2 regions of the Streptomyces sp. NPDC048751 genome follow, and region 1 is predicted to be linked to the other one. Evidence: riboswitches for the same ligand, from Rfam matches in the RefSeq annotation. Region 1 holds a riboswitch; the other holds the start of a gene.

Region 1 (6,804 bases):
CACCACGGACGGTGTCGTACGGTTGCCCTCGCTGTTGGGCACGACGGAAGGTTCGCCGCCCTCCCACACGGCGATCACCGAGTTTGTGGTGCCCAGGTCGATGCCCACTGCCTTGGCCATGAGGAACTCCTCCCGGTGCGGCGGCATGCGCCGCACCTGCGGTCCGATCGTTCATGTATGGGCGGGACGTCCGCCGACGCCGGTGGTCTGCAGCCCGCCGAGCAGCCGTACGGCCTCATCGGCGACTGCTTCGTCCACGACGACGTCGTACCGGGTGGGCTGCATCGAGCGGACGGAGGCGAAGTCCCGTCGGCCGCCCTGCAGGGCGTACAGCAGCAGGCCGAACAGCGCGCCCACGATCGCTCCGAAAATCAGGCCGTAGAGGGCGACGAGCAGCGCGGATACGAGCGGGTCCACCCAGTCGACCAGGCCGAAGAGCCAGCCGATCAGCGCTCCGGGAAGGGCCCCGCTCCCCGCTCCGTGCAGGGCGGCCCTGCCATAGTCCATACGGCCGACGACCTGCTCGACGAGGCGGACGTCCTGGCCGATGATGGCCACCCTCTGCACGGGAAACCCCTGGTCCGAGAGGTGGTCGACAGCGCGTTCGGCTTCCTGGTACGTCTCGTACGTGGCAACGTTCCTACGAGGCTGCTCGCTCATCGCCCAGCCCTTCCTGCCGGTGCGCACGGCGGCCCCCGGCACGCCCCAGACTCGCGAACCGAACAGCTCTGCGCCTGCACCCGGCAGGTCAAAGAACAACGGAGCCCGTCCCCCCGCGAGCACGAGACGGAGCCTCCCGGACATCTCGGGTACGTTGCGGGGAAGGCGTAGAGGAGAGGCGCTGTCACTTCTCCGGGGGCTCAGGGAAGGGAGTGATCCCATGGCCGGCTTCAGGGGCCGGAGCATGCACCGACGCCGTCCCGACCGGGAAGGCGGCCTTCCGCCGGGCCGTCTGGGACAGCACCCCACGATCTCGCGGCGAGGGTCCCGCCGGTCCCTTTCCACCCTGGCATCCCACATGCTGTCGGCAGTCTCTCGCGCCCAGTTCGACACTCGGGACGAAAGCGAGATCCTGCGCCTGGCCATGGACCACGTGTCGGCTGTCGGCCCGTACAGAGCCGAGGCCGGATACCTCACGGTGCACGGCCATATGGTTCCCAGCCCGCAGGTCGGGCCGGGTCATACGTCAGCCGTCGACCGGACGGTGCGAGAGCTGACAGGGCGGGACGTCCCCGTAACCGTTCCCGGCCGGTCCAGGGGCCGGGCCTTGGCCCTGCACGGACCCGGTGGACTGCACGGCTACCTTGTGGTGACGTCCCGGTCCCGGCCCACCGAAGCCCAGCACGTCCTGCTCGCCATGCTCGTACGCCTCACCGCCGCGGCCCTGTCGGTCGCCGTCGCGCACCGCCTGCAGCGGGAAGACGCCCTGGAGCTGCACCGACTGCGACGGGAACGGGCAGCCTTCCAGCAGCGGCTGATCTCTCTCGTGGTCGAGCTGGGATATCAGCGGGCCGTGCACGAGGCCCTCGCCGAGGTCGCGTCCTCGGGCGGCGGCGAGGAGGCCATCACCAGCGCACTGCATGAGCTCACCGGATTTCCCGTGCTGGTGGAGGACCGCTTCGGCCGACTGCGGTCCTGGACCGGTCCCGGCCGACCCGACCCCTATCCGGAACCGGACCCCGCACGCCATGAGGAGATGCTCCAGACCATCGCCCGGAGAGCCGGAGCTGTGCGCATCAAGGACCGGCTGATCTCCCTGGTACGCCCCCGCGGTGAGGTCCTCGGAGTACTGGCCCTGGTCGATCCCCGGGACGACGCCGACGAGTACACCGTGTTCGCGCTGGAGCACGCCGCCACGTCACTCGCCGTGGAACTGTCGCACGTGCGCCATCTGGCTGAGGTCGAGCTGCGATTGTGCCGCGAACTGGTCGACGATCTTCTGGAGGGCACGGACGAGGCGAGCGCCTACGCCCGGTCCGAGGCGTTCGGACACGACCTGCACCGCATCCAGTACGTGGTCGTCGTGCAGTGGGGGAACCGGGCCGCGGACGACGCTTTCGCGCGGACCGTGGGCCGGGCGGCTTCGGCCGTGGGCATGCCGTCGCTGGTGACTCGGCGTTCCGACCACGTGGTCCTGGTCGCCGAGGGCAGGCCCCACGACCACGCCTTGTACGAGTCGCTCGCCCGGGAGACCGGGACACCGGACGGGATGATCGGGGTGAGCGCCCGCTGCGACACCCCGGACGGTATCCCCGGCCGCTACCAGGAAGCACTGCGTGCCCTGGAGGTACGGCGCCGGTCCCGAAGTCGATACGGCACGACGTTCTTCGACGATCTGGGCCTCTACCGCATCCTGGGGCCTGGAAACGAACACCAGGAGCTGGAGGCCTTCGTTCGGGAATGGCTCGGACAGCTCGTCGACTACGACGGCCGGCACCGTACGGCGCTCGTGGAGACCCTGTCCCGGTACTTCGACTGCGGCGGCAACTACGCCGAGACCGCCGAATCCCTCGCGATCCACCGCAGCACGCTGCGCTACCGGCTCCAGCGCATCCGTGAGATCAGCGGCCATGACCTCACGGACGTGGAGGACCGCCTCAACCTGCAGGTCGCGACCCGGGTGTGGAAGATCATGCTGGGCGGACCGGGTTGAGGAGCCCACGGCGAGGGGACGGGCTCAGCTGTCCCTGTCGCCGTGGGCAGCAGGCTGCACTCCGCCGAATTGGCTCGTCAGGCATCACGCAGACCGCCGCCAGCGGCTCGAAGGCGATGGCCGGCCGCACATCCTGCATCGAGGTGTGCGCCGGCACCTCTCAAAGCCCCCGTGATCTTGGTGCCAGTTATCCCTCTTCTGAGCCGACTAAAAATCCTCGTCACAAAGCAGGCTAACGCCGGACCCTCGGCATCCCCAGACCGATCCACGAGATGATCTCGCGTTGGATCTCGTTGTTGCCGCCGCCGAAGGTGAAGATGACCGCCGAGCGGTAGCCGCGCTCCAGTTCGCCGCGGAGGACCGCGCCGGCCGAGCCCTCCCGCAGCGCGCCGGGAGCGGCGACGATCTCCAGGAGTGCCGCGTAGGCGTCCCGGCGCGCCTCGGAGCCGTAGACCTTGACGGCGGAGGCGTCCTGCGGGGTGAGGGTGCCGTTCTGGACGGCGGTGACCATCTGCCAGTTGAGGAGCTTGAGGGCGTCGAGCCGGGTGTGGGTGCGGGCGAGGAGACGGCGCACCCAGGGCAGGTCGACCACGCGGCGGCCGTCGGCGAGCTTGGTCTCCATGGCCCAGCGCTGCACGTCGTGCAGGGCGCGGATGGCCATGGTGCCGTGGGCGGCGAGGGTGACGCGCTCGTGGTTGAGCTGGTTGGTGATCAGCCGCCAGCCCTGGTTCTCGGCGCCGACGCGGCGGGAGACGGGGACGCGGATGTCCTCGTAGTAGCTGGCCGTGGTGTCGTGCCCGGCGAGGGTGTTGATGAGGGTGCAGGAGTAGCCGGGGTCGGTGGTCGGGACGAGGAGCATGGTGATGCCCTTGTGGGGCGGTGCCTCGGGGTCGGTGCGGACGGCGAGCCACACCCAGTCGGCGGTGTCGCCGTTGGTGGTCCAGATCTTCTGGCCGTTGACGACGTACTCCTCGCCCTCGCGCACCGCGCGGGTCTTCAGGGACGCCAGGTCGGTGCCCGCGCCGGGCTCGCTGTAGCCGATCGCGAAGTCGATCTCGCCCGAGAGGATCCTCGGCAGGAAGTACGCCTTCTGCTCGTCCGTGCCGAACCGCATGATCGTGGGGCCGACGGTGTTGAGCGCCATCAGGGGCAGCGGGACGCCCGCCTGGGCGGCCTCGTCGAAGAAGATGAACTGTTCCATCGCGGTCAGTCCGCGCCCGCCGTACTCCGTGGGCCAGCCCACGCCGAGCCAGCCGTCCGTGCCGAGCCGCCGGATCGTCTCGCGGTAGAAGCGCTTCTGGGCGGCGGGGTCGGCGTGCCGGGTGTGGGCGTTGTCGGGCACCAACTCGGCGAAGTAGGCGCGCAGTTCACTGCGCAGCCGCTGCTGCTCGGGCGTGTGGTCGAGATGCACGGCGCCTCCTGGCTCCCCTGGGCCGGTCCTGACGGCGCACACGGTAGAACGTGTTCCAATAATTGGGAATGGCGGGGAGACATGAAGAGGCCCTCGGCCCGGGCGCCGAGGGCCTGTTCTACCGGGAACCGGTCACGATGCCACGGGAGTCGGCCGTGCGGCGGCGACCTCCTGCGCCGTGGTCCGTGGCGCGAGGACGCGTTCCGCGAGCAGCCCGAAGACCAGCCCGAAGGTGGTCCACAGGGTGGCCTGCACGGCGAGTGCCGCCAGGCGGAACTGCCACAGCAGGGTGGCCGGGAAGTGCTCGGGGACCTCGTTGAAGGACGGCAGGAAGGCGTACGCCAGCCCGACGGCCAGGACGAAGAACGCGCCCGCGACGAGGGTCGCGTTCCAGTTGCCCAGGCGCGGCGCAAGGCGCCGGCCCAGGATGACGGTGGCGACGGCGAGCAGGACGCTCAGCACCACCATTAGGAAATAGAGGGTCGTTCGCTGTCCGATCGTGTCGGGGTCGCCGACGGCGGGCGGGTTGGCGGGGTACTTCAGGAACGGCACGACGTACACCGCGACCAGGCCGGCCGTCGCCAGGAGCAGCGCGCTCGCGCGCGGCCCGAAGCGACCGATGCGGCCGAGGGCGAAGCAGTACGCGAGGGCGGCGATGCCGCCGAACGCGACGCCGTAGACGAGGACACCGGTGGACAGGCCCGCGGTGGACTGCATCGTGCGGCTGACGGGTTCGGCGCCTCCCCCGTGGTGGTGGGCGTGCGCCTCCTCGAAGGCGATGGCGGCGTCGACCCTCGACTCGCCCAGGAAGTAGGCGACGACGAGGGCGAGCAGGCCCGCGGCGAGGCCCGCGAGCATGCCCCGCACCAGGAGGGTGCGGACCGTGGTGGAGTTCATGGGCGGGTACGTCCTTCCCCGGCCGTCAGTGGCAGGGGAAGCCGAGCAGGTGGCGCGCGTCGTGCACCCACTCGTGGACGTCCTCGCCGGACATCACGGAGGTGGCGCCCTGTTCGGCGCCGACGAAGTAGAGCAGGACCAGCATCAGGATGCCGAAGAAGACCGCCCAGGGGACGATCGCGCCGATCGGCAGCTTCTCGGGTACGGCAGTGGGGGCAGCGCTCGGCTGGACGGCGGACTGCGCCATGGCAGGACCTCCTGGGGGAACTCGCGTCCCGTATCGGTGGTGCACAGGACGACGGACGCGGGTCTGACTCACCCGGCCCGCACCGCAGTGCGTGCCCGGCATACAGTGGCGCGACCGTGCCGGATTCCCACCGGCTTCCACGTACCGTCGTCGGTTTCGACGTGACCGTACCGCGACGCAGGGAATCGGCCAAGGGCGCGTGTTCGGCCGCGTGCGCCCGGACGGGACTGGTCACCCGTCAAGTCACCGTATATGGAGGGGTGTTGAGCGCGGGAGTGACGAGGATGACGGAGTGGGCATGACAAGCCGAGTGATGTTGATCTCACCGGCGATCAGCGCGGCGCTGCGGGAGGCCCGCTTCGACGACGGCTGCCCCCTCGACCCGGCGGGGCTGCGCCGGGCCCGGGCCGCCGCGGGCACCCTGCCGGCCTGGGAGAGGGCCTGGTCCTCTCCTACCGCGCGCTGCCGCGAGACGGCCGAGGCGCTCGGGCTCGACGCCGCGACCGGGCCCGAGCTCGCGGGGCTCGACGCGGGCCGCTGGCGCGGGGCGACCCTGGCGGAGGTGAGCGCGGCCGAACCCGCGGCTCTCGCCGAGTGGCTGTCGGATCCGGGCTCCGCCCCGCACGGCGGGGAGTCGGTGCGGACGCTGTGCGACCGCGTGGCCGCCTGGCTGGAAACGGCTGCCGGTACGTCGGGGCGGACCATCGCCGTCGTCGAGCCGGAGGTGTCCCGAGCCGCGATCGTCCGCGCCCTCGGCGCACCGGACCAGTCCCTGTGGCGCACAGACGTCCCACCCCTCACAGCCGTCGAACTCAGCGGCAGATCGGGCCGCTGGAACGTCACGGTCGGACACCCGCTGGGCGGGGCGGCACACTGAGCCGCTCACCCCGGAGGGGCTTGGATCAGACGGTCGCGGGCCTCGGCGCTTCGCGACCCACCCCGTGACCCACCCGCTGTCCGATAGCGCGTCGGCGACCGGACCTGCGGCAGCCTTGCGGCACGCGGGTGCCCCGGGACGGCTGCCGTGGCGGACGGCCGTGACTCCCGCACGGTCCCACCGCAACGCAAAGACGGTCGGACGGGCGCCCGGCGACGGCGGCCGTGACTCCGGGACGGCTGACAACCGCTCGGCGAAGACCCACCGAGCCACCCGGCTTCAAGGCATCCATGAAACATGCGCCCGCACCAGTCGACACGTCAGGATCTGCCGGGCGGCCACGATCGCGCGGGGGTTCCCGGGGAGGCCGGGCGGGCGGTGGGCGTCGGAGGGCCGATGGCCTGTCGGCGGCAGCCGTGGATGTCGGGTAACGGGCCGGGACGCATCGCCGAGGGTCGCCGTGGCGCTCCCGGCGGTCCGGGGTGCCGGGGGCGCAGCCAGACGGTCAGACGGTCAGACCAGGGTGGCGATGAACTCCGTGCAGGCCTTCGCGCAGGCGCGGCACGCCTCCGCGCTCTCCTCGGCGCCCGGTTGCCCGTCGAAGACGTGTGCGGACTCCAGGCAGACGGTCCGGCACCACTCCAGCTGGACGCGGATACCCGCCTCGTCCAGATGGTTCTGCTCGGACAGCACACGGCAGGTGGCGTCGCACACCTCCG
Region 2 (6,804 bases), on a different contig from region 1:
GTGACCGCCGCCGCCCACACCACGACGAACAGGCCGACGATGATGTAGCCGACGTTGTCGAGGTCGAGGCCCGCGATCCAGCCGGTGACGTCGTCGCGCAGGTCGAGCTTGTCGTGGAGGACGCCGACGAGTTCGATCGTGCCGATGAAGAAGGCGACGGCGATGGACAGGCCGGTGATGGTGAGGTTGTAGAAGACCTTGCGGACGGGGTTGGAGAACGCCCACTGGTAGGCGAAGTTCATGAACGTGCCGTCGAGGGTGTCGAACAGGCTCATGCCGGCGGCGAAGAGGAGCGGCAGGCACAGCACCGCGTACCAGGGCAGGCCCGCCGCCGCGCCCGAACCGGCCATCACCATCAGCGTGACCTCGGTCGCGGTGTCGAAGCCGAGGCCGAAGAGGAAGCCCAGCGGGTACATCTGGCCGGGGCGCGAGATGGACTTGGTGAGGCGGCCGAGGATCCGGTTCATGAATCCCCGCGAATCCAGGTGCTGTTCGAGCTCCGTCTCGTCGTACGCGCCCGCCCGCATCGCCCGGAACACCCTCAGGATGCCCACCAGGGCGACCAGGTTGAGGGCGGCGATGAGGTAGAGGAACGTGCCGGAGATCGTCGTACCGAGGAAGCCCAGGACCTGGTGGGTGCCCGAGTCCTCGTTCATGACCCGGCCGGCCAGCTGGGTGCCGCCCGCGATCAGCAGGGCGAGCAGGACGACCACACTGGAGTGGCCGAGCGCGAACCAGAAGCCCACCGACACCGGCCGCTTGCCGTCGGCCATCAGCTTGCGGGTGGTGTTGTCGATCGCGGCGATGTGGTCGGCGTCGAAGGCGTGCCGCATGCCGAGGGTGTAGGCGGTGATGCCGAGGCCGATGCCGAAGGCCTTGTCGCCGACCTCGTAGTGGCCTGGGACGACCAGCAGGAACAGGATGCCGAACGCGACGACGTGCAGGGCGGCGATGACCGCCATCAGCACTGCCGTCCGCACGGTGTCCTCACGCCGCCAGCGGAAGGAAGCAGGCGAGACAGGCTCGGTCATACGGTCAGCTCCAGCACCTCGTGGATCACTTCGTGAGATGCCGTGGCCGGTCTCCTGGCGTGGGGGCACCACCCGCTCGAGCGAAGCCGAGAGTGGGGGAGGGTGCACGCGCCCGGCCCTGCCTTCCCGGCCGCCTCACGGCGACCAGTGACTGTCCCTCACGGGACGCGGGCCGGGAACTCCCCGATCACAGTGGCGAGTGCCGCGCCGGCTTCACACCGACTTCCCGAACACCACGACCCGCCCACACTAGGTCCTCACCGACGCTCCCGCACAGCCGGGTGGGGCCGGGGCCCGGGGCAGCGCCCCCGGCCCCCGGCCCCCGTGTCCCGCTGCCTCGTTGCTACGAGCGACCCGCCGCCCTGCGTCGGCGCGTCGCCAGGACGATGGCGGCGCCGCCCGCGAGCAGCGCGGCCGCGCCGATGGCGATCGGGGTGGTGTTGCTGTTGGCGCCCGTTTCCGCGAGGTCACCGCCGCCGCCGTGCGGGGTGGGGGCGGCCGGGGGAGTGCTGGACTCGGAGTCGCTCGGCGGCTGGGTGGAGGTCGAGCCGGAGGGGGTCGGGGTGGCAGGGGGCTCGGTCTCGGCCGGCGGGGTCGCGGACTCGCTCGCCGGGGGCGTGGTGGGCGTCGCGGGAGCCGAGGGCGGGGTGGAGGCGGGCGGGGTGGTCGCGGGCGGCGTCTCGATGGTCGTGCAGTCCTGCTTGCCGCCGTTCCAGGCCGCGATCAGCTTGTCCTTGATCACCGGGCGGTCCGGCCCCTTGGGCAGCTCACCGTGCTCGAAGCCGTCCTTCGCGTCGAGCCTGCCGTCGAACTTCTTGGCACCCCGGTAGAGGTCGATCTGCGCGTAGCAGCCCGCGTCCGGCACCGCGATGTCGAGGGACTCGGTCTGGCCGGGCTTGACCGTCACCGTGTCGAAGTCGACGAAGACCTGCTCACCGGAGGTGTTGAAGTTCGCGCCGTGGGCGAGGAAGGAGGACAGGGAAGCGGTGCAGGTGCTCGCGTCCCCGGCGGTGCGGACCTTGATGTGGACCTTGCCGTCCTCGGTCGGCTTGAGGTTCTGGTCGTCGACCTTGACCGAGTCGAAGAAGGCGACCCCGTCCAGGGAGAATTGGCAGCGGTCCGTGCCGGTCTCCGTGCCCGCGCCGGTGCCCGGCTGGTACGCCCCGCCGGACTTCCAGCCGTCCCCGCCGGGCTCGGAGGCCCAGGCACCGGAGGCGGCGGCGACGGAGGCGGCGCACAGGGCGAGTGACGCGGCGCCCGTCCCCAGCAGGCGGCGCATGGTGACACGACTCGCTATGGACATGCAGATCCCATCTTGGCGTGCGAAACCCGGGCACGGCGGGAGGGCAGCACGACGCTGCCGGCCGTACCGAGGGTGTGTGGTCGAAGAAACACCGGGCCCATTGGTCACATGCGCCACAGCGTGCACTCATGGTGGATCTCGCGGCGGAACACTGTCAACCTGCGGCGAAGCCCGGGGAGTTCGGACGCCATCACAGTTCCATCACACGGGGAATGATTCGTTCCGACCGTGACGGAGGTTCGCTTTTCCGGCCATGTGGGCAGAATTTCCCTTTATCGTTCATAGACCACCCGACAGACCACCCGACAGACCGCACCCGAAGAGGAGCCCGCGTGATCGTCCGCACCACGCCCGACCTCTCGTCCAAGGATCCGAACTGGTGGCGGCAGGCCGTCATCTACCAGGTGTATCCGCGCAGCTTCTCCGACGCCGACGGTGACGGGCTCGGGGACGTCCGAGGCGTCACCCAGCGCCTGCCCCACCTCGCCGCGCTCGGCGTGGACGCGCTGTGGCTCAGCCCCTTCTACCCCTCCGAGCTCGCCGACGGCGGCTACGACGTCGCCGACCACCGGGACGTCGACCCGCGCCTGGGCAGCCTGGACGACTTCGACGAGATGGTCGCCGAGGCCCACCGCCTGGGTCTGAAGGTGATCGTCGACCTGGTCCCGAACCACACCTCCCACCAGCACGTCTGGTTCCAAGAGGCCCTGGCGGCCGGCCCGGGCTCCGCGGCCCGCGACCGGTACGTCTTCCGTGACGGCCGGGGCGAACACGGAGAGCTCCCGCCCACCGACTGGCAGTCCGTCTTCGGCGGCAGCGCCTGGCAGCGGGTGCCGGACGGGCAGTGGTACCTGCACCTGTTCGCACCCCAGCAGCCCGACCTGAACTGGGCGCACGACGACGTCCGCGAGGACTTCCGCACGACCCTGCGCTTCTGGGCCGACCGCGGGGTCGACGGCTTCCGGGTCGACGTCGCCCACGCCCTCACCAAGGACCTGGACGAGCCGCTGCGCGACCTGGGCGCGCCCGAGCTGAGCCGGGAGGAGGCGCTGCCGGACTTCCCGCCCGGCACCCACCCCTTCTACGACCGCGACGACGTCCACGAGATCTACCGCGACTGGCGCACGATCCTCGACTCCTACTCCCCGCCCCGCATGGCCGTCGCCGAGGCCTGGGTGCGCGGCCCGCGCCGCGCGCTGTACGCGCGCCCGGACGAACTGGGCCAGGCGTTCAATTTCGAGTACCTCCAGGCGGGCTGGGACGCGCGGGAACTGCGCCAGGTGATCACCGGGTCGCTGGAGGACGCGCGGCTGGCCGGCGCCTCCGCGACCTGGGTGCTGTCCAACCACGACGTCGTACGCCACGCCTCCCGGCTGATGCTGCCGCCGGGCACGGACGAGAACGCCTGGCTGCTGTCCGGCGGCCACGCGCCCGCCGTGGACGAGTCCCGGGGCCTGCGCCGGGCCCGGGCGGCCGCCCTGCTGATGCTGGCGCTGCCCGGCTCGTCGTACGTCTACCAGGGCGAGGAGCTCGGGCTGCCCGAGGTCGCCGACCTGCCCGTGGAGGTCCTCCAGGACCCGATCTGGGAGCAGACGGGCCGGGTCCGCAAGGGCCGCGACGGCTGCCGGGTGCCGCTGCCGTGGACGACGAGCGGACCGTCGTACGGCTTCGGCGCGGGCGGCGCCTGGCTGCCCCAGCCGCCGGGCTTCGCGTCGTACGCCGTCGAGGCCCAGGACGGGACGGAGGGCTCCACCCTGGAGCTCTACCGCACGGCCCTGAAGCTGCGCCGCAAGCTGATCGAGGGCGAGTCCCTGACCTGGCTGGAGGACACCCCGCCCGGCACCCTCGCCTTCACCCGCACCGACGGCTGGCGCTGCGTGACCAACCTGTCGGACACCCCGGTGGCCCTCCCGCCCGGCGAGGTCCTCCTGACCAGCGCCGCCCTGGACACGGACGGCCGCCTGGGCCCGGACACGACGGCCTGGCTGGCCTGAGCGACGCGCCACGCGCGGCGGAGCCGGGTCCCCGCGTGTCCGGAGTGCCGCGGCCTGTCTCACCCCGCCGGCGGGGTGGGTGAGGCCGCCCCCGGCGTCTCCGTGCCGTCCGCCGGTGGCGTCAGGACCACCTCGGGCTGGCCGGGGGCCGGAGGCGGTGGGGTGAGGTCGGAGGAGGGGAGCTTGGGCGGGGTGGTCTCCTGGAAGAGGACCTGGTCGAAGTTGACCAGGCCCGTCTTCTCCATGACCGTGATGTGGTCGAGGACGGTGTCGTTCGCCTGGTCGGCGAGCTGGCGCACCAGCGTGTTGCGGGTGGTGGAGCGGATCTTCGAGACGGTGTTGAAGATCGAACCGTGCGTCACCCGCAGGATGTTGGCGAAGTCGGAGTCGAACTGCTTGCCGCTGTCGCTGCTCAGCGTCGTGATGAACCCCTGCTGCTGAGGGCTCGGCTGGTTGGGGATCGTGATGTTCAGCTCGGGCGCGATCCGGCGGCACGTCGCGTCCAGGGCCGCGTGCCCGGCGATCAGGTGCTGCCCGGCCGTGACGACCGCCTTGGTCGTGCCCTTCTGCACGGCCATCTGACCCACCGGGTACTCCCACAGCCCCGCCGCCCGCACCTTCACCACGAAGTCCCGGTCGGCCTCCGTCAGCGGCCCGGACGAGGTCTGGGCGATGATCCGGTCGGGTGTGCTCGACACGTTGTTCATGCCGAGCATGGCCGGATAGGCCAGCGCGATGGTCGTCAGGCCCAGGGCGCCCCCCACGAGAAGGGTTCCCATCGCGTTCCGTGAGAAGAGCACCGTGCCTCCTGCCCGGTCGAGGGTCCCGCCGTCGCACGGCGGGTCTGGTCGCAGGGAAGTACGACCCGACCGGTCAACGGAGCCCCTCGCATTGGTCAAAGCTTCCCAACCTCACCCTCGAACAAGTAAGTTCCCATAAGGAACTCACTGACCTACGGGCTCACTGTCCTACGGGCTCACCGGCCTACGTACTCGCTGACCTACGTACTCGCTGACCTACTGAAGGGAACGCCGTGCCCCAGCAGACCTGGAACGCCGTCGACGCCTACTTCAACACCCTGCTCGTGGAGGAGGACGCGGCCCTGCTCGCGGCCGGCGAGGGCAGCGAGGCGGCCGGGCTGCCGCCGCACCAGGTGGCCCCCAACCAGGGCAAGCTGCTCCACCTCCTCGCCCGTGTCCAGGGCGCCCGCTCCGTCCTGGAGATCGGCACCCTCGGCGGCTACAGCACCCTCTGGCTCGCCCGCGCGCTCCCCGACGACGGCCGTCTGGTCACCCTGGAGGCCGACGAGCGGTACGCGCGGGTCGCCGCCGACAACATCGCCCGCGCCGGCCTCGACCACGTCGTCGACCTGCGCGTCGGCAAGGCCCTGGACACGCTCCCCCGGCTCGCGGCGGAGAACGCCGGCCCGTTCGACCTCGTCTTCATCGACGCCGACAAGCCCACCAACCCCGACTACCTGGAGTGGGCCCTGCGCCTGACCCGCCCCGGCAGCGTGATCGTCGGCGACAACGTCGTGCGCGACGGCGCGGTCACCGACCCGGACAGTGAGGACCCGCGCGTCCAGGGCGTCCGACGCTTCACCGAACTCATCGCGCGGAACCCGAAGTTGACCGCCACGGCCATCCAGACCGTCGGCGAAAAGGGGTACGACGGTTTTGTGCTCGCCGTGGTCACCGGCTGACCCGACGACCGAGAAGCGAGCAGAGGGGGAGACCATGGCGAGGATCGCCGAACTCACGTACTACCCGGTGAAGGGCTGCGCGGGCATCACCGTCTCCGACGCGCCGCTCACGCCCACCGGGCTCGCGTACGACCGCCGTTACGTGATCGTCGACGAGAAGCGAGAGCTGCGCTGGCTGTGGGGCGACCCGCGGATGGCCCTGATCACGCCCGAACTCGGGGGCGCGGGCGGTCCGGACGGGGACGCGGTGCTCACGCTGCGCGCGCCCGGGCACGGCGATCTCCGCGTCGACGCCCGCGACTTCACTGCACCGGTGGAGCTCCCTGGCCGCCACTACCGGGCCGTCGACCAGGGCGACACGGCCGCCGCGTGGCTGTCGGACGTGATCGGTGCGAGCAGCAGGCTGCTGCGGGTGCCGCCGCAGCAGGACGGCGGGCCCGTCGCCGCCAACAGCAACCGCGTGCACGTCGTTTCCCGGGCCACCCTCGACCTGCTGAACCGGCGCCTGGCCGAGCGGGACGAACCGGCCCCGCCGGTGCCGATGAACCGCTTCCGCCCGAACATCGTGGTGGACGGCTGGGACGACCCGCACACCGAGGACCGCGCCCACCGTCTGACCGTCGCCGACACCGAACTGACCCACACCGGGGCCACCGTCCGCTGCGCCATCACGATGGTCGACCAGGAAACCGGTCGCCGTGCGGGCCCGGAACCGCTGCGCACCCTCGCGACCTACCGCAAGGCGGCCGACGGCGGGATCCTCTTCGGCGCGTA

The links. A riboswitch is a leader RNA that binds a small molecule or an ion and turns the genes downstream of it on or off. The one in region 1 is predicted to bind cobalamin.
Region 2: it holds a riboswitch for cobalamin, as region 1 does, so the genes downstream of both, ACGFNV_RS24610 (HoxN/HupN/NixA family nickel/cobalt transporter) here and ACGFNV_RS34270 (CbtB-domain containing protein) in region 1, are expected to answer to the same signal.

The regions. Positions count from the first base shown of each region.
Region 1 covers NZ_JBICUX010000013.1:73,625-80,428, reverse strand. Annotated here, with positions in the region: gene dnaK (molecular chaperone DnaK) at 1-120, opposite strand, end outside; gene ACGFNV_RS34290 (general stress protein) at 172-660, opposite strand; gene ACGFNV_RS34285 (PucR family transcriptional regulator) at 905-2,653, shown strand; gene ACGFNV_RS34280 (acyl-CoA dehydrogenase family protein) at 2,886-4,064, opposite strand; gene ACGFNV_RS34275 (CbtA family protein) at 4,197-4,961, opposite strand; gene ACGFNV_RS34270 (CbtB-domain containing protein) at 4,987-5,208, opposite strand; cobalamin riboswitch at 5,245-5,392, opposite strand; gene ACGFNV_RS34265 (histidine phosphatase family protein) at 5,507-6,085, shown strand; gene ACGFNV_RS34260 (four-helix bundle copper-binding protein) at 6,599-6,804, opposite strand, start outside.
Region 2 covers NZ_JBICUX010000007.1:469,243-476,046, reverse strand. Annotated here, with positions in the region: gene ACGFNV_RS24610 (HoxN/HupN/NixA family nickel/cobalt transporter) at 1-1,031, opposite strand, end outside; cobalamin riboswitch at 1,058-1,284, opposite strand; gene ACGFNV_RS24605 (LAETG motif-containing sortase-dependent surface protein) at 1,375-2,334, opposite strand; gene ACGFNV_RS24600 (glycoside hydrolase family 13 protein) at 2,667-4,328, shown strand; gene ACGFNV_RS24595 (DUF4142 domain-containing protein) at 4,388-5,107, opposite strand; gene ACGFNV_RS24590 (O-methyltransferase) at 5,362-6,030, shown strand; gene ACGFNV_RS24585 (MOSC domain-containing protein) at 6,065-6,804, shown strand, end outside.